One region of the Microbulbifer sp. NBRC 101763 genome, then DNA from elsewhere that is predicted to be linked to it. Evidence: riboswitches for the same ligand, from Rfam matches in the RefSeq annotation. Region 1 holds a riboswitch; the other holds the start of a gene.

Region 1 (9,098 bases):
AAGAAGGTGGGTTTTAAGTGGCCAACGATGAATTTTGAGATCTTGTTGTTTATCTCGATGACTACGCCATTGCCACCAACCAAAAACAGCCATTACCAGGTAAAATACCTGCAGGGCCGATTCCATCAGCAGGCTGACGTCCCAAAATAAAAAAAGGTAAATGGCTGTGCTGGCAAAAGCGGCGTACCAACAGCTGATCTTCTCACGCATTGCAAGCAGTAGGTAGGATAGGGCCAATACAACTGCAGCAATTTCCCAGGTGGACATCGCGTTGATAGAAGCTGAAATAGCGCTAGTGAAATCTTGATCAAGCATCTGATGCCGCCGGTGAAAGATCCCCGTCTATAAATTTGCAAACAAAGATGGCGCGGCCAAACTGCTCATAGGCTCTGCGCAATTCTAACTTGAGTACATCTATTAGCAAATCGTAGTCCCCAAAAACCTGAGTACTCATAGTATTGGTAATTACCTTGAGTTCTGGATATTTATTGAGTCGATCAATAAATGCTTGGATGCCGGGGATATACTCATCCTTCAGTGGGTACATACTGATTTCTACTGAGAGCCTCACAACGCCTCCTATTGAAAGCAAAAGTTGGGGTGGTATAGACCACCCCCAATGATACAACTATTAGAAAGTATAAGTACCGCTTATACCGGCGATACGGGGCTCGCCAAATTGATAATAGGCTTCTGGCGCATAGCCATTGGCAGGGTTGTTACCATATTGGTTGCTAAAATAGAAACCCCTGGTGTAATAGTCTTCATCAGTTAAGTTTCTGCCCCATAAGGACAGATCCCAATTATCACCCTGGTATGTCAGCCGGGCATTGACTAATTCATAGGCATTAGATTTTTCATTGTGGCTATTGGAGAAGTAGAACTCGTCCTTTCCTTCCAGCTCTAAGCGCAGAACTAAGTTGGGCAGGAGAGAAATTTCGCTGCCAGTGAAAAATTGATAGCTTGGCGCATGGGCTACGTCTCGACCATCCAGGTTTACAGGTGCTCCCTGGGAGTCATCTCTTGCGTCGACATGAGAACCGGTTATAAAGTTTTCAAACTCCGCATTTAGCCAGCCTGCAGAGGCAAAGATGCGCAGGGAATCTGTAGCAAAGTAGTTAAACTCTACTTCCAGCCCGGAAGTTTTACCTCCCGCGGCATTGGCCAGGTAGTCGTGAAAGGAAACTTCATCTTCATTAAATATGAAGACGGATTGTTTTGCCTGGATATCATTGCGATCCTGGTAGAAAGCAGCCAACTGGGCATACAAGCGGTTGTCGAACCAATTGCCTTTAATACCTATTTCGTAGTTAAGCATATGCTCAGTATCAAAATCGAAGAAATTAGGGCTAATTTCTACATTTCTCACTGATTCAGAGATGATTACACCATTGATACCGCCGGCCTTGTATCCTCGGGATACCGTCGCATACGCCATAGTATTTTCGGAGTAGTGATACTCCAGAGTGATATTGCCACCCCAGAGGTCCTCGCTGATATCCCTGGCAGTGAACAGGGAATCTGTGTAATCAGCACTTCGCTTCTCCAGGCGGAGCCCTGTCACCAGATTTAAGCTGGCGGTCAATTCAGTATTAAGTTGGCCATAAATCGCTGTGTTTCTTGTGTCAAATTCACTGGAAAAGTATTCAACATCAGCCCCAAACTCCTCATTAGAGGTTTTGGTGCGTAATAAATCCTCACGTTCTATACGCTCATATATACCTACAACCCAGCTGCTACGGCCAGAAAAGAGTTTGGATACATCAGTAGAAAGCAAGCGCAAGTCTAGGCTGATGTTATCTTTGTCGCGATGGTAATTGTCTTTTTGGCTGTATTCCCATGGGTGAAAGCCTTGATAACTCCAATCTTCGTCGTAACCGTATTCTGTGTCTGAATCTGCGAGGCTCAGCGTGGCATCCAAATGGAATAGCTCACTCCCTGACCACTGTGCGGCTAGGGCTCCGGCCCAGGTTTCCTGTCGATCCGAGCCTGGTTCGTCAGACAGTGTTTCACGGGTGTTGTATAAGGAGAAGGCATCATAGCCGTTGTCAACATTCACATAGAGCAGAGAGAGGCCAAAATTCAGGTTGTCACTAAGCGTGTAGGCCAGCTTACTTCTTAGCACTGATTCATCAATATTGTTGGTATTATCACTGCCCAGGAATGCATTCTCTGTATAGCCATCGGATTTTTGCCTATTGGCAGCGATTCGATAACCAAGTTGATCGGCTAATGGGCCGCTGGAAATTACAGAAATATTGCGTCCATTGTATTCACTTACCTCGGCAGATACTTTTGCCATGGGTTCAGTGGTAGGAGCGGCGCTGGTCATATTGATCAGACCCGCCAGGGCGTTGGCACCATACGCAGTGCCTTGGGGCCCGCGAAGAATCTCTACTTGATCGATATCCAGGGTGCTGGCAGCGAGCCCGAGGCCGGTGAAGTCAATACCATCGATAACCAGGCCAACAGAGGGGTTCACAGGGTCTATAAATTGGCTGCGCTCGCCAATACCGCGAATTTGGATGAAGCGGCCCCGTGATGCACCGGAAGAGAAATTTACATTTGGTGCCATATTCAGGATCTGATCCAGATTGCTCGCACCCCGGGCCTTGATTGTATCGGCATTAACCACTGTCGCGCTGGTAGCCAAGTCCAACAGGTTGGTATTGCGTAATTGGGCAGTGACTACGACCTCTTCAATCCCTGCTTCCCTCGATTCAGCAACTGCCAGCCCCGCAGACAAGCTGGCTACAATGCTAACAGACCAGGCAATGGGGTGGGCTTTGAACAGATTCTTCATGGTTCTCTCTCGAATCAACACAAGTGAAAGAGACCCGGAGCGCGACGTGAGGAGGCGTTTGGTGAGGTTACCTATCCCTACGCCGGTATTAACCGGATCAGGTTCAAGGGTTTGCCCGGAAGAATCAAAAGTCCTCTGGGCATCTCAGGCCAAGGCCACCCCTTAGGTTCGCGGGCGCGATGATAGCAGAAGTTGAGGGAGGAAAGGGGTCTAAGTGTAATATTCAAGATGTCAAAATCTATATCTAATGTGCCACCCCTTCCGTATGCTAATCACAGTATATAATCCTTTCCTCAACTCCATGACGTGAAGAAACTTAAGAAGGAGAGATCTGCAAGTAAAGGTACTATATACATTCTGTATCTAGTAACCTAAGTAGGTGCCTCCCACTTGTCCTGCAAAGTGCGGAATAAACATGGCGTCAAAGCCATGCCAGTCACCGTATTTACTTTTTAGCTCAGGGTAAACTATATCAAAAATGGCTCGTAATTTTTTCCCTTGATCAGGTTCATAATTAATTTTAGACATCTCACGTTCTACGGTTTTACGAAAATCTACCATCATATTTCTATAGTGAATTAAATCTCTTCTATCTCCTTCGTTAAAGTGGCTGGGAATATAAATTTTTGCATTTAATTCAATCAGGCGATCGAGGGCCCGTATGTAACCGGGGTAATACCAGTCGGGCAGACCAAAAGGGGGAAATGCGTTCACGAACATCATATCTGGAGCAAATACGATGTCTTCACTTTCAATATAAAATCCATACAATGTTGTTGAGTGGGATTCAGGCATATATAGGAAGTGGACAGTTTGATCTCCAAATTTTAAAGATTTATCACCATCTATTGGGCTAGTTACAGGTAGGATTTTATTTAATGGGTGCTCCCAATCTTGGATTAGATGGTTAATATTATTATGTCCGACGACAATTTTTGGGCTTAGATGTGCTCCGCCACGGATGTGATCCAAATGATTGTGGGAGTAGACTAACCAGCGTACGGGATGTTCGGGAAATTGTTTTTTTAGCTCATCAGAAAGCGATTTACTGAAATTTTCATTAAAGCAATCGAAAACCGCCAATCCGTTATTTGTTTTCAGAATCATTGCCCGGTTCATTCCCAGACGAAAACTATAAACTCGATCACTATGTTGAACAAATTTTGAAGGTAATTCTGTAAAAGGTTCAAAATAGTCGACCGGAATCGCCTGTTTCATCATGGCTTTTCGAATCTCGGATTCACAGGCGCTGACTATGAGGGCACTAAATATTAAGAGTGCTATATTTATTAAACCTTTCTGTCTGACTTTTTCCCTTTGTCTAAAGCATCTTCTGGCTGGCTTTGAGTAATTTCTTCGGTGAGGCATAGTGACTCTCCTGACAAGTTATTTTGTAATATTGATAAATAGGAGATCTGAAAGAGTAATTAAAAAGGGGTTTTTTCTATTTTTTTTAGAAAGCCAAGTTCTACAAATGGCCTCATATAACTATGTGGTTTTCTCCCGACTTGATCGTTGAGCATGCTTTTCATACCCTGCTTAAAATCCAGTCTGGGATACTCATTAATTACTTCAGACAAGGTTTTGGGATGAATATCACTCAACCATAACCCGGCAATGTCCAGCCCTGCGGCAAAATGTAGTAGGGCAATCTCCGGGTCTTTTTTGTGCGCAATTCCAACAGAGTTGTGATGAGCGATCATCTCATGTACTAAATCAGCCTTCTCGGTAGAGATGTTATGACCAATACAAAAGGATCTTGCTGCTTGAGCTCCGTCTAGCTCAAAAGTACCACCGACATCATAGGCTGGGGTTAGTCCTATATCATGCATGATGGCACCAAGAAAGTAGACTTCTTGATCTATCACTGTCTTTACTTTGTGACTCATTGCTAAGCCGAATGCATAGCTTCTAAGGCTGTGGTTGAGGAGGAAGTCGGGGCTGCATTGAGCCACCATATCCAACGCTTTTTTACAGCTCATCGAGTCAGGAATTTGATAGACCTCTTTAGCAACATACTGAATGTGCTCCCTCTTCAGGTAGCGAATAGTGCGTGTGTAAGTTGCACTTGCACTGGATGTAACAAAGCGGCAGGCCAGACAAGGCAAAGGTGGCGGTATTTTATTCGTTGTAAGTTCCATAATATCATTTATTTTGTACCGTTTCGAACAATAAAATATGATAGGCTTTCTGCAGTGTCAACAATTATGTTCGGAGTAGTACAAAAATGAAAAAGAGAAGAGGCCGTCCACCTAAATATGATGCCACTGAGGCCCTGGAGGGCGCTCTCCAGGTATTTTGGCGCAAGGGCCTCACAGCTACTTCTTTAGATGATCTGGCTGAGTCGATGAAGATGAACAGGCCAAGTATTTACGCCGCTTTTGGTGACAAAGTATCCATTTACCGTAAAGCTTTTGCGCAGTTTGCGAATCAGCTAGGTAAAGAACTTGATGCAATATTGAATGATGGTGCTCCTTTGCAGGATGTTATGCTGCGATTCTATGGACAGGCGCTGGAAACTTATCTGCTAAAAGACGAATCGCTGGGTTGTTTTGCTACTTGCACTGCACCAGTGGAATCATTGGCTCATCCAGATGTTCAAGATGACTTGAAAATTTTGATTGCAAGAATTGATAGCCAACTGGAAAGACGACTCCTGCGCGCACAGGAGGATGGGGACTGGCCTATAGATCGAGACGTTCAACCGACAGCTAAATTGCTACATGCTGCCTTGCAAAGCTTGGCTATACGAGCAAGAGGTGGCGAGGCCAGAGAAACTCTGGTCGATTTTTACTACGCTACAGTCAAGATGCTGTGTTGATCCTAATGGGAATCACAATCAACATGTATAAATGCTCCTTATCTGGATTGTGCTTTAAGCACGGCATATGTAAGGAATATGTTCGATTTTTATTGGGCTTTCTATCTAAGGCAAAGATAAGATTGTTGTTTGCTATAGCATAAATTTTTAATCACTACCATGGAGCTATCAGCTACTTCAGTAGTTCGATATTTCGCCTTGCGAGAAACCTAAATTGTATATATTCGAGAATAAGGAATACAAGATGGCAGGCTGTAAGTATGTGAAACTTCTCACATGAAAGAATAAATACCCAAAAAGCATCCACATGTAATATTTGATAAGCCTCATAGGTTAATACCTGTATCATAAGGGTTGATGAATTGCTGTTCGTGAGTATTTGGCTTCAAAAGAAGGAGGTTAAAGGAAAGGTTTAGGATATTTTTATTTTTGGCAGTGAAAAATTGTAAGCTTTGAATTTGCCATGTAGGTCATGGACGTGTGATTTTTAGCTTTGGTCGGTAATTTACCTCTTGATTATTAAAAGCAAGAATTAGGCTAAAATTTCATCACTTAGTAATAGCGCGAGCTGTAAGAAGATGATTTCTTTCCTGCACCACTTTCCCATTCTATGTTCAATGACTGACGGCGAGTGATTATCGGCACGCAATTAATCTGTGAGTCATGTAAGTGGCTGTTGTTTACAGATGGCCAAATGGCTTGAGAAAATGGCAGGGTGGTTTCCCAGGCTTGTTTGCCGAATTGCTATGTTTGGCGGGGTTACCACTTGATGTATTCGAAGTTGTAAACGAATTATCTCGGTTCGCTCTCGAAACTCTTCCTAATTTATCAAGGTATCACAGCAAACAAGAGTGAGTATTTCGATTATGGGTATAACAATCCGAATGCTTGGAGAGCTGGCAGTTTATCGCGATGGGGTACCGATAAGCCTTCCCCCCTCAAAAAGAACTCGTGCACTCTTGGCATTTTTAGTACTGGCAGCTCGGCCTCATCGCCGCGATCGTTTATGTGAGATATTCTGGGAGTTGCCAGATGACCCAAGGGCATCTCTAAGGTGGTCTTTGAGCAAGATTCGCCCAATTGTCAATGATTCTTGTGGGGAGCGCCTGATAGCAGATCGAGAGAGGGTCCGACTAGAGGGGGAAGATGTCCACATTGATATAAAGTCGATAGCGCTAAAGCTAGGCGATCCTGATCTTTCGGTAGAAGAGCTTCTATCTATAGATACTGCTCTTAAAGAGCCATTTCTGGACGGAATTGATTTACCGGATCAAGAATTATTCCAGCAATGGTTACTCGCGGAGCGAGAGGAAATAGGGCGATTGCGGGGTAAGGTGCTCTCCCGTTTGTCATCTCATCCTGATGCATCACTTCCGGATCAGCTCAAGTGGGTGCGCAGCTGGGAAGCTTTGGAGCCCTATAATACCCGCGCTGCGGCTCAGTTGTTAGTTAAACTGGAGGCACTAGGTTTTACCAAAGAAGTGGCTAATGTTCGGCCAAAATTTTTGGAGAGATTTAGAAAGGCTGGGATTGCATGGTCCCCCCAGGTTTTATCATTGGGAGAGGCTAAAGATACCAATATTGATAATCAGTATCTTGAGCGTAAGCTTCTTACACAGCAAAAAGTTGGGTTCTGCAGTGCTTCGGATGGCGTTCGTATTGCCTATGCAGCTGTTGGGGATGGTTCTCCCATTGTTAAGGCGGCTAATTGGTTAAGTCACCTTGAGTATGACTGGGATTCGCCAATTTGGAGCCCTTTGTTCCGAGAGCTTTCCTCGGATCATCAATTCATTCGCTACGATGAGCGTGGTAATGGACTCTCAGATTGGGATGTTAACAATATCTCTTTTGAGTCTTTTGTGACCGACTTAGAGACTGTCGTAGATGCATGTGGTGTCGATAAATTTACTTTGCTCGGCATATCACAGGGAGCAGCTGTATCTATTGAATATGCAGTGAGGCACCCTGAAAGGGTAAAAAGTCTTATTCTTTTTGGCGGTTATGCAGCAGGTTGGCGGACAGGGGCTACTGATGCCGTAATTAAAGAGCGAGAAGCTATAATAACCCTCACTGAGACTGGCTGGGGGCAAGATAATCCTGCATATAGACAAATTTTTTCTTCGACATTTATGCCGAGTGCAAATGCAAGTGAGCTAGCCTGGTTTAACGAATTTCAACGCTTAACCACCTCTCCTGAAAATGCCGCGCGGTTCCTCTCTGTATTTGGGGATATTGACGTTCGTAGTCAGCTTAAAAAAGTAAGTGTTCCTACATTGGTCATTCATTCGATAGGGGATCAACGTATCCCGGTAAAGGTGGGTTTTGATATCGCATCAAGTATTCCGAATTGTAGATTTATTGGTTTGGATAGTGATGGCCATTTATTACTTGGGCGTGAGCCTGCTTCAAAAATATTTGTAGAAGAAGTGCGGAAGTTTATTGGCAACTCTTATTAATATAAGCTAAAGCAAGGCAGTACCTTCAAGAACCTTCAAATTATACAGGCAGGCCATACTTAATAGCGGCATATTGAGTAAATCATTTTTAATTTGTCAACTCTTTTCCAAATGTACTATGACAAGCAAAGCTTTGCCTCACTGTAAGTGATTGGAGCAGAGTTTTTGCTATTGAGTAAATTTTTTACAAAAGATAAACGGCCAGCTCTTGAGCGCTAAGATATCGGATTCCTGCTTGTGGATACTTGCGAATAAGATCTAAGGCAGCTGAGCGCGCAGAAGCCTCATCAGAGAATTTTTCTGGTAACTTTATGTTTGCAACTCGGTTTCCTGATTTGCAGCGAGTAACAATGATATATTGACCTCCCCATTTGCCCCAAAGTACTTCATCAGGATCTTCCTTGGGGGGAGGTGGAGGGGGAGTTTGTTCCTGTTCTTTAAAGGTTAATCCAGCTTCTGATTCCCAAATCATTTCAGCTAATTGGTTTAACTTCTGAGTGTAATCGTTGGTAGACATTATGCCCCTTGAGAATGATAAAGCGTATGCTGCATCAAGAAAAACTGCACAAGCTGGGAGTAAAAGGGCTCCCTAAGTAACGCAATTATAGCGTTTCGATGGAAGATATCTAGCCCTTAAAGCACTAATTGAAGTTTGGATGGGGTTTACATTAATTAACACATCGCTTTTGATGACTGGAGCTGTTCCAGCCTAAGGTAGTCATAGCCCTATTATTGTGATAATTAGTCTATGAAAGGATAGTGAATACTTGTGAATTTTCAGTCAGCTTGCATTATTTCTAATAAGCGGGCCAGAGCTATAAGAGCTATATAAACCTTTGATTGGTTAGGGGCGAGTCTAGAGCTGTTATATGAGCGGTGGAGCTATTTTACTTTGATGGTCATTTATGAGGCATATACTTCAAAATTTGTTATCTAAGGTCGATATTATTGACTATAGGAAAAGGGTGGTTGGTAAAACTTATGACACTTGAAATTATATACTTATAGCGATAATTCC
Region 2 (9,098 bases), on a different contig from region 1:
CACAGTTAGGGGGGCATGTGATTGTTATAGAGCACCAGCAACTCGGAACAGGAGGGGGAACATCCTATGGTAAGGGGTATTCTGGCTGCCCAAACTGTATTTCGATGGTGGGAACCACCTATAAGGAAAAAGATACTGCTACAAACAATAAAGACTAATTCGATTTGAATCAGATAGTGAATCAGGTGCTCTTTTAAAAGTTATATTAAAAGAGCATTATTCTGTCAGGACGATTTTACTTTCATTAAATGGCTTTTAGGGGCTGTTGTTTTGAATTTATAAGATTTATCTCTTATATTTTCAATTTTCACTAGATGTCATTCATTACTTTATATTTATATATAAAGTCGATATGCAAAGTATCGATTATAGCGTTCCTTCACTTTAATTCTAACAGTATTGACTATTAAAGACCATTGCATCGTAAATATGGGATGTTAAATTTCTGCTGAATGCGGTGCCAAAAGGTAAGCTTAGTTCCCACTTCTATAAATTATTTCTTAGAAATTCTACCAAGTAAGGCTAGAAAATATCTTCCCTGGTAACATAGATAAAACACCATGAGGATATAAGCCATGTGGAAGCTTAAGTTTCTTTATGTAGTCTTGGGAGCTTTGACCACTTTCACTATTTTTAGTGGTTATTCAAAGTTTTCTGATTTTCCTTTAGGTTATGAAAAAACGAAGCATCGAGAGATTGCAGCTCGGGTAGGTAAGCATGAAATTAGCATTGAGGCACTGGATAGCGAGCTTCAATTTGCTCTATATGATATAGCTGAAATGCAATACGAGTTACGATTAAATAAGCTTCATGAATTAATAGGTAGTACGGGGGAGGGTAGAGCTGATATCGAGATATTATTACCTTTTCCACAGCCGCCTCGTATTGAGCTGACTTATAGTGCACGAAATATTCGAGGAAATCCCCGGGCGCCTGTCACCATCGCAGTATTTTGCTCTTTTCAGTCGCCACATTGTAAATCCACTCAGCCTGTGTTTAGGCGCTTAATGGTTGAGTATCAGGAATGGATAAGGCAGGTTAATTTCGATTTTCCTTTGAAGTTTCATAGAGAGGGTGTAATGGCTGCAGCTGTAACACGTTGTGCAGCAGAGCAAAGCAAGTTTTGGGAGTACCATGATGCATTATATACTCTGGCTCCAAGCGTTAATAAAAACGAATACGTACGCTTGGCTAAACAGCTTCAAATGGATAGTTCACAGTTTGATCGTTGTAGAGCTGACGGGCTATATAGATCTCAGGTGCTTGAAGACCAAAAACTAGCCATTGCTCTTGGACTAAAAAATGTACCCGTAGTTTTTATCAACGGCTTATACCTAAAGGGACCTCGCACTTTTGAACAGTATTCTTTCTGGATTGAAAAGGAATTGTATTCTTTGGGAATAAACCCAAAAGATGAAGCTGTCCAGAAAGATAGCAATAATATCAATGAGCGAAATTTACCCTTAACTAAATTGCCGCTTCGACTGCTTGGGATTAGCGAGTCGAGTGTCAAAAATAGATCAAAAGCATTAATTGAAGTGAATGGGGCAACGGCTCAATATTTCACTTTGGGACAAGCGCTTTTAGAGGGAGTCTCGCTGCTGCGGCTCTATTCCAAGTTTGCCGTCATTGAGAGCAATGAGGGATTGGCGAAACTTCCCCTTGAAGGTGAAGAGGGCACTGATATTTTATTGACCCAGTCATATATACATAGTGAGAAACTTAAGCGTCGTATTGAACAACCGATGGGACCTGGAACCCGTCAGCTAATCTCTCCATCTGGAGTGCTTACCCTGGGGCAGGAATGGTTGAGTAGACAATTGGAGGAGCGTGAAATCCTGGAGTCTAAGTTTACAGAGGCAGAACTGGAAGTCGAAGGGTATCACCTGATGCGACTGGAAGGCGTTGCTGATAATGAATTCTTTACTGCATTAGGCTTTCAGGAAAATGATGTATTGCTGAGGGTTAATGATAGCTGGGTTCATAGTGGTCAAAATGCCCTATGGGATGCGCTGACCAGCGGAAAGATAATTGATGTGGCATTCATGCGTAAGGGATTGCCACATCGATTACAGTACGTTGTTGAAGAGTTAGGATACTTTGAAGAAGAGCCGGATAGCGAGAAAGAATAACAGAAATAAGAAATGAGCCTGCTGTAACAACAATCTAAAAAAGCAACAGGCTCTATATCCACCGAGCAGTAAAACTTGAACTTAATTACTTATCTGTATTGCCTTGCCACAAAAGATCAGCCACTATATTCTGGCCTTGGACACTGGGATGGAAGCAGTCACCGCCATCAATATCGTCCTTACCAAATTGGAAAGTACCGGCATTTACCTCACCTTCACCAGTGTACTCGGCTATTACTTCAACGCCATTGGTGCCATTATAGCTTTCTGCCTCCTCGGCAAGTATTTCGTTATATCGACGTTGGGCTGCGCTAATACCGTTGTAGCGAGTGGTAAAATCCTCTCCATTCATAGTACCGCCATTGGTAGCAATTCGGCAGATACCAAAGGTAGACCAGACACTTTCACAGTCTACCCGAGAGTTTCCGGCTTGCTTTTCCAACCCTGCTGCGCGCAGGTCTTGTACACGGGGTACCGAACCGAGAAGAATAGTAGAGCCATTGGGCAGGCCTTCGACCAGTTTGTCTAACCCCGCGCGAATTGCAGAGCGCCATTCACTATCAGTGTAAAGTGGATCATCACAATTCGCCGGATCTACACACTCGCGGTTACAGATATCATTACCGCCTAAAACTACTTCTACGTGGTCAGCTACATTATTCTGCGAAAGAATCCGGTCGGCTTGAGTAGAGAAATTGTCTCCACCACTGAGCATTTCCGCTCCAGATTCCGCCGCATTTTTATTAGCGGCCATATTTGGTGAATTAACTTTATACTTGTCATGAATACTTTCAACTGAATTGTCATCACCATCAAACCAGGAGTGCTCTGGTTGGTCTCCACCAAGGAGACAGAAAAGATCCCAGAAATACTTATTGCGGGTACAGTCCGCTCCGAATGCCATGGTAATACTGTCACCCGCGGCGACCGACTTGGAGGGGGCTGCCATTGCTGGCTGTATCGACAAAACGCACAAAGCCAGGGTTATTACTACTCCATATTTATTCCACATTGTGTTTTCTCCCACACCGACTTTCGTCGTAGATAATTATTTTTTTGGTACTGCATCGGTGAACCAGTGGAGTGTAGGTCGGAGTGGAAAAGGGAGAGAAGTGAATGCTTCCGACTAATTAGTCAGAGTTTAATAAGTTGAAGTGGGTTGGGGTTTTGTCGTCTGTAACATTTCTTTCTGCAAGGCCACTTCTATTAAAGATCTATGCGATGATATTTATCCGCCCGGGTGACCTTCTGTTCATATCTGTTAGCTTCCACTATACTGCGCTCTACTTGTCGGAGTGCCTGTGGGCTGAGATCGCTGTTGCGAGATCCGTTGAACCTGATCGGGGTAACCCCCGCGTAGGGAACAAGATCTGAAGTCGCCTGTTTTGTTACAGTTTGGCGTCTTTTCTCTTTGTATGTGCCCTGGATGCTGCGACCTTTAAATTTCCAAGTTTTAAGGTTACGCATGTCTGAGATCATTGAACAATCCGGTAAAGCCGGAAAGTCCTCCCGCGCTGCCAGTCGCGATTCCGCTAAAGAATTTCTTGAAAATCTCACGGTTCAATCTTTCCCCAACTCGAGCAAGGTGTATTTGCCCGGTGAAACTCCCGACATTCAGGTTGGTGCCCGCCAGATCTGTTTGGGAGATAGTTTGGTAGGGGGGGATGCAGAGAATCCGGTGTTTGAACCCAATGAGCCCCTAACCATTTACGACACTTCGGGCCCCTATTCCGAGCCCAATTTTAAAGTGGACGTACGGGAAGGGTTGCCCAAATTGCGCCAGGGCTGGATAGAGGCCCGCAGAGATACTGAACTGCTGGACTCTCGCCAAGCGGCCTACAGCCAGAAGCGTATGGCGAACCAGGGGCTGGATCATATCCGCTTTGAAAACCTTCCCAGCCCTCGCCGGGCCAAACCGGGACAGAATGTATCTCAGATGCACTATGCCCGCCGCGGCATTATTACCCCAGAGATGGAATTTATCGCAGTGCGCGAAAATATGGGGCGAGCCAAGTTGGCAGCGGAAATGAGTGAAAGTGAATACCAGAAGGCACGTGATGGTATTTACATCCCCGAGCAAATCACGCCGGAATTTGTGCGCCGGGAAGTTGCAGAGGGGCGGGCAATTATCCCGGCGAATATTAATCACCCGGAAGTGGAGCCGATGATTATCGGGCGCAACTTCCTGTGCAAGGTGAATGCAAATATTGGTAATTCTGCTGTGACTTCTTCCATTGAAGAGGAAGTGGAGAAACTGGTTTGGTCTACCAAGTGGGGCGCGGACACGGTGATGGATCTGTCCACCGGTGCCAATATCCACGAAACCCGCGAGTGGATTCTGCGCAACTCGCCAGTGCCCATCGGTACCGTGCCGATTTACCAGGCGCTGGAGAAAGTAAACGGAATTGCTGAAGATCTTAACTGGGATGTGTTCCGCGATACCTTGATTGAGCAGGCAGAGCAGGGGGTGGATTACTTCACTATTCATGCTGGCGTGCTTTTGCGCTATGTGCCGCTCACTGCCAAACGTATGACCGGGATTGTCTCTCGCGGTGGTTCCATCATGGCCAAATGGTGCCTCGCCCATCACAAAGAGAATTTCCTCTACACCCACTTCGAGGAAATCTGCGAGATTATGAAGGCTTACGATGTGAGCTTTAGTCTCGGTGATGGCCTGCGCCCGGGCTCAATTGCGGATGCTAACGATGAAGCCCAGTTTGGCGAGCTGCACACGCTTGGCGAGCTGACTGAAATTGCCTGGAAGCACGATGTTCAGACCATGATCGAAGGCCCCGGCCATGTGGCTATCCATAAGATCAAAGAAAATATGGATGAGCAGCTAAAGCACTGCCACGGCGCACCTTTCTACACTCTAGGTCCGTTGACCACGGATATTGCTCCCGGCTACGACCACATTACTTCCGGCATCGGCGCTGCACTTATCGGCACCTACGGCTGCGCCATGCTCTGCTATGTGACCCCCAAAGAGCACCTGGGCCTACCCAATAAAGAGGATGTTAAAGAGGGCCTTATGGCCTATAAGATTGCGGCTCATGCCGCAGACTTGGCCAAAGGGCATCCGCGGGCACAGAAGCGCGATGACGCCCTGTCAAAAGCCCGCTTTGAATTCCGTTGGGAAGACCAGTTCAATCTCGGCTTGGACCCGGAGCGGGCACGCACCTATCACGATGAAACCTTGCCAAAGGAATCCGGCAAGGTAGCTCACTTCTGCTCCATGTGCGGCCCAAAATTCTGCTCCATGAAAATCACCCAGGATGTGCGCGATTATGCGGCCAAGCAGGAAGCGGCACAGGGCATGGAGGAAATGTCGATTAAATTTAAGGACATGGGCAGCGAGATTTATCACAAGGGCTGATGAGTATTTTGGGGGAGAATCCTCTCCCCCAAGAATCGGATAGCAAAAGTACGGCGAGTGCATAGAGATTATCGCCGGGTGTCGATTTGGATTTGCGAAGATAGGTGGTCTGTGACAAGCGAAACCAAAGCCAAAGTAGCTATTGCCGGTGGCGGCCTGTTAGGTCGCTTGCTCGCCTGGCGGCTCTGCCAACGGGAACTGGATATCACCCTGTTTGAAGCGGGTGATTTGTCGGCACCAGTCGGGGGAGCCTGCTGGGCGGCAGCGGGAATGATCTCACCACTATCGGAATTGGTGCACAGCGATAAACAGGTTTACAACCTGGGGCTGAAAAGCCTTGAGCTTTGGTCTGAGTGGGCCCGGCAGCTGAAGGAGCAGAGCGGGCAGGACGTGGAATACCGCAGGGCGGGCTCAGTACTGGTTGCTCACGGCAAGGATAGAAGTGAGCTGTTGCAATTCCTGCGGGAGTTGCAGGGCAAGTTGGGTGAATCTGCCAGGGAGCAGGTGGAGGCACTCGATAGCAATACTTTAGCGAAATTAGAGCCCTCCTTACACGGCTTTGAACAGGGGCTTTACTTACGAGGTGAGGCGGATATCAATAATCACCGCTTGTTGCCTGCGTTACTCAGCGCATTGCACCGAGGAGCTGTCACTCTGCGAGAGCATAGCAAGGTAAATTGCGAAGCCGGGTATATCTCTGTGAACTCGGAGTGCGAACAATTTGATTGCGTGATCGACTGCCGTGGTCTCGGTGCCAAGGGGCAGATTGAAGGCTTACGCGGTGTCCGTGGTGAGGTGATGGTGGTGGAATCCCGGGAAGTGGTTTTGCAGCGTCCAGTGCGCCTGCTCCACCCACGCTATAAGCTCTACGCTGTACCACGCAGCGATGGACGCACTGTAATCGGCGCCACAGAAATTGAGAGCGAAGATCTGTCGCCCATTTCCGTGCGCTCCAGTATGGAATTGTCTTCCGCGCTTTACTCCCTCAACCCGGCTTTTGCCGAGGCTCGTATTGTTGAGACCCGCGTAAATTGTCGCCCCGCCACTATGGATAATATGCCTTATATCCACAGCGAGGATGGCCTGATTCGGGTGAATGGCCTTTACCGTCACGGTTATCTTTTAGCGCCGGCAGTAGTGGAGCAAGTGGCGAGTCAAGTGGCACAACAACTGTTACAGGTGGTTTGATGCAGGTATTAATTAATGGGGAAACACAGAGCCTTGAATCCCCGCTAAAACTCTCTGTGCTTTTACAGCAGCTCGGCTATCGCGGAGAAACATTTGCCGTTGCGATCAACGGTGGATTTATTCCCCGTATGGAATATAGCAATACACAGATAAATAACGGCGATAGCCTGGATATTGTTGCTCCGGTAGTGGGGGGGTAAAGGTGAGCGATCTACTAACACTGTACGGAAAGGCATTTAACAGCCGGCTTTTGGTGGGCACCGCCCTGTATCCCTCCCCTGCGATTATGCGCGAATCCGTGCAAGCCTCAGCTTCGGAAATTATTACTTTGTCCCTGCGCCGGCAAAATCCGGCACAGCAGCAGGACAATATATTTTGGGATTATATTCGCGAGTCCGGCTGTCAGCTGTTGCCCAATACCGCCGGTTGTAAATCGCCGCGAGAAGCGGTGGAGCTGGCAAAAATGTCCCAGGAAATTTTCCAGACCGATTGGCTCAAGCTGGAAGTGATTGGTGATGATTACAATTTGCAGCCAGACCCCTTTGGTCTGGTAGAAGCTGCGCGGGAATTAATTCAATTAGGCTTCAAGGTTTTGCCTTATTGCACAGATGACCTGGTGTTGTGTCGAAAACTTTTGGATGTGGGTTGCGAGGTATTAATGCCCTGGGGGGCTCCCATCGGTACCGGGCAGGGCCTGCTCAATAAATATAACCTGCAAACACTGCGCGAGCGCCTGAGTGATGTACCGCTCATTATTGACGCCGGAATCGGTGCGCCATCACAGGCGGCAGAAGCACTGGAGATGGGCTTTGATGCGGTGTTATTGAATACTGCGATTGCAAAAGCCCAGGATCCGGTACTGATGGCTAATGCTTTTAAACTTGCTGTGGAATCCGGGCGCGCCGCCTTTAATGCCGGCTTGATGCTCAGGCGTCAAACTGCCAGCCCCAGCACCCCCACCCTGGATATGCCTTTCTGGCAGCAGGCAGAGAGCATATTGCAGGATTAGTATTTTTATGCGCGATCAACTCCAATTGAAAAAGCCAATTGTCTGGACCATTGCCGGCAGTGACTCCGGCGGTGGCGCCGGCATTCAGGCGGACCTGCTGACTTTTGCCGACCTCGGCTGCCATGGTTGCAGTGCTATCACGGCCAATACCGCACAGAATACGGTGGAAGTTACTGCAATTAATGCAGTTTCCCTAGAGGTCTTGGGTTCTCAGTTACAGGCTTTACGGCGGGATCTATTTCCTGCCGCAATTAAAATCGGTCTGCTAGCGAATGCTGAACAAGTTGTTGCGGTGGCAGATTTCCTGCGCCAGCTGCAAGCGGTGCAGCCGGTTCCGGTTATTTACGACCCGGTTGCTGTTGCTACCAATGGAGCCGGGCTCACTGAAGGAAGTATTACCGCAACGGTGTTGGCTCAGTTGATGCCACAGTGTGATCTGGTCACTCCCAATTTACATGAATTGGAATGGCTTACCGGAGCCAGTGTCACGGGTGCGGAATCTATTGTGCAGGCTGCGCGTCAGTTGCACGCTCACGGCGGTACCGCAATTTTAGTTACCGGCGGCCATACGCAATTGCGTGCGGGAGAAGTTGCCGACTTACTGTGGGATGGTGAAAAAGCCGATTGGTTTATTGGCCGGGAAGTGTCCAGTACAGGCACACATGGCACAGGCTGCACCCTGTCCTCCGCTATTGCCGCTTGCCGCGCTTTGGGCTACCCGTTGCGAGATGCCTGCGTTGTGGGTAAAGCCTATGTTCAGCGGGGTTTGCGCCGGGGAAATAATGCACACATCGGCGCTGGTGCCGGCCCTGTAGGCCACTGTGGCTGGCCCCTGGATTTAATCGACTTCCCGGAGATTCTACTGCCCGGAGAAGAGCGTGCGTCGGATTATGGCTTTGATACTGTCCGACCTCTTGTTCAAGGGTTTGCCCAAACAGACTCTCAAGCATTGGGTTTATATCCGGTTGTGGATACAGTGGAGTGGTTGCAGCGTCTGGCTGAGCTGGGAGTGCGTACTTTACAGCTGCGAATAAAGAATCCGGGTGGGGACCTGCGCGCACAGATTGAGCGTGCAGTGGCTATTGGCAGGACGTATAACCTGCGCCTGTTTATCAATGATTACTGGCAGTTGGCGATTGAGTGCGGCGCCTACGGTGTGCATTTGGGCCAGGAGGATTTGCAATCTGCTGATCTGAGGGCAATTCAAGCGGCAGGATTAAAGCTGGGTATCAGTACCCACGGCTTCTATGAATTACTGTTGGCCTACCGTTATCGCCCCAGCTACCTGGCGATTGGTGCAATTTATGCGACCAACACCAAGGATATGTCGGATCAGTTGCAGGGCGTGCAGAAACTTGCGCGAATGGCAGCACTATTGCCCGATTATCCACTC

The links. Region 1 has a riboswitch for thiamine pyrophosphate ahead of ABWV76_RS03360 (TonB-dependent receptor). Riboswitches for the same ligand answer to the same signal wherever they lie in the genome.
Region 2: another riboswitch for thiamine pyrophosphate. It lies ahead of thiC (phosphomethylpyrimidine synthase ThiC); the one in region 1 lies ahead of ABWV76_RS03360 (TonB-dependent receptor).

The regions. Positions count from the first base shown of each region.
Region 1 covers NZ_BAABQV010000001.1:724,985-734,082, forward strand. Annotated here, with positions in the region: gene pnuC (nicotinamide riboside transporter PnuC) at 1-315, opposite strand, end outside; gene ABWV76_RS03355 (hypothetical protein) at 308-571, opposite strand; gene ABWV76_RS03360 (TonB-dependent receptor) at 632-2,803, opposite strand; TPP riboswitch at 2,861-2,976, opposite strand; gene ABWV76_RS03365 (MBL fold metallo-hydrolase) at 3,167-4,171, opposite strand; gene ABWV76_RS03370 (HD domain-containing protein) at 4,231-4,944, opposite strand; gene ABWV76_RS03375 (TetR/AcrR family transcriptional regulator) at 5,031-5,624, shown strand; gene ABWV76_RS03380 (bifunctional AfsR/SARP family transcriptional regulator/alpha/beta hydrolase) at 6,476-8,080, shown strand; gene ABWV76_RS03385 (hypothetical protein) at 8,265-8,597, opposite strand.
Region 2 covers NZ_BAABQV010000006.1:591-9,688, forward strand. Annotated here, with positions in the region: gene ABWV76_RS15295 (hypothetical protein) at 1-158, shown strand, start outside; gene ABWV76_RS15300 (thioredoxin domain-containing protein) at 576-2,132, shown strand; gene ABWV76_RS15305 (SGNH/GDSL hydrolase family protein) at 2,218-3,144, opposite strand; TPP riboswitch at 3,414-3,512, shown strand; gene thiC (phosphomethylpyrimidine synthase ThiC) at 3,598-5,508, shown strand; gene thiO (glycine oxidase ThiO) at 5,620-6,696, shown strand; gene thiS (sulfur carrier protein ThiS) at 6,696-6,896, shown strand; gene ABWV76_RS15325 (thiazole synthase) at 6,899-7,705, shown strand; gene thiE (thiamine phosphate synthase) at 7,713-9,098, shown strand, end outside.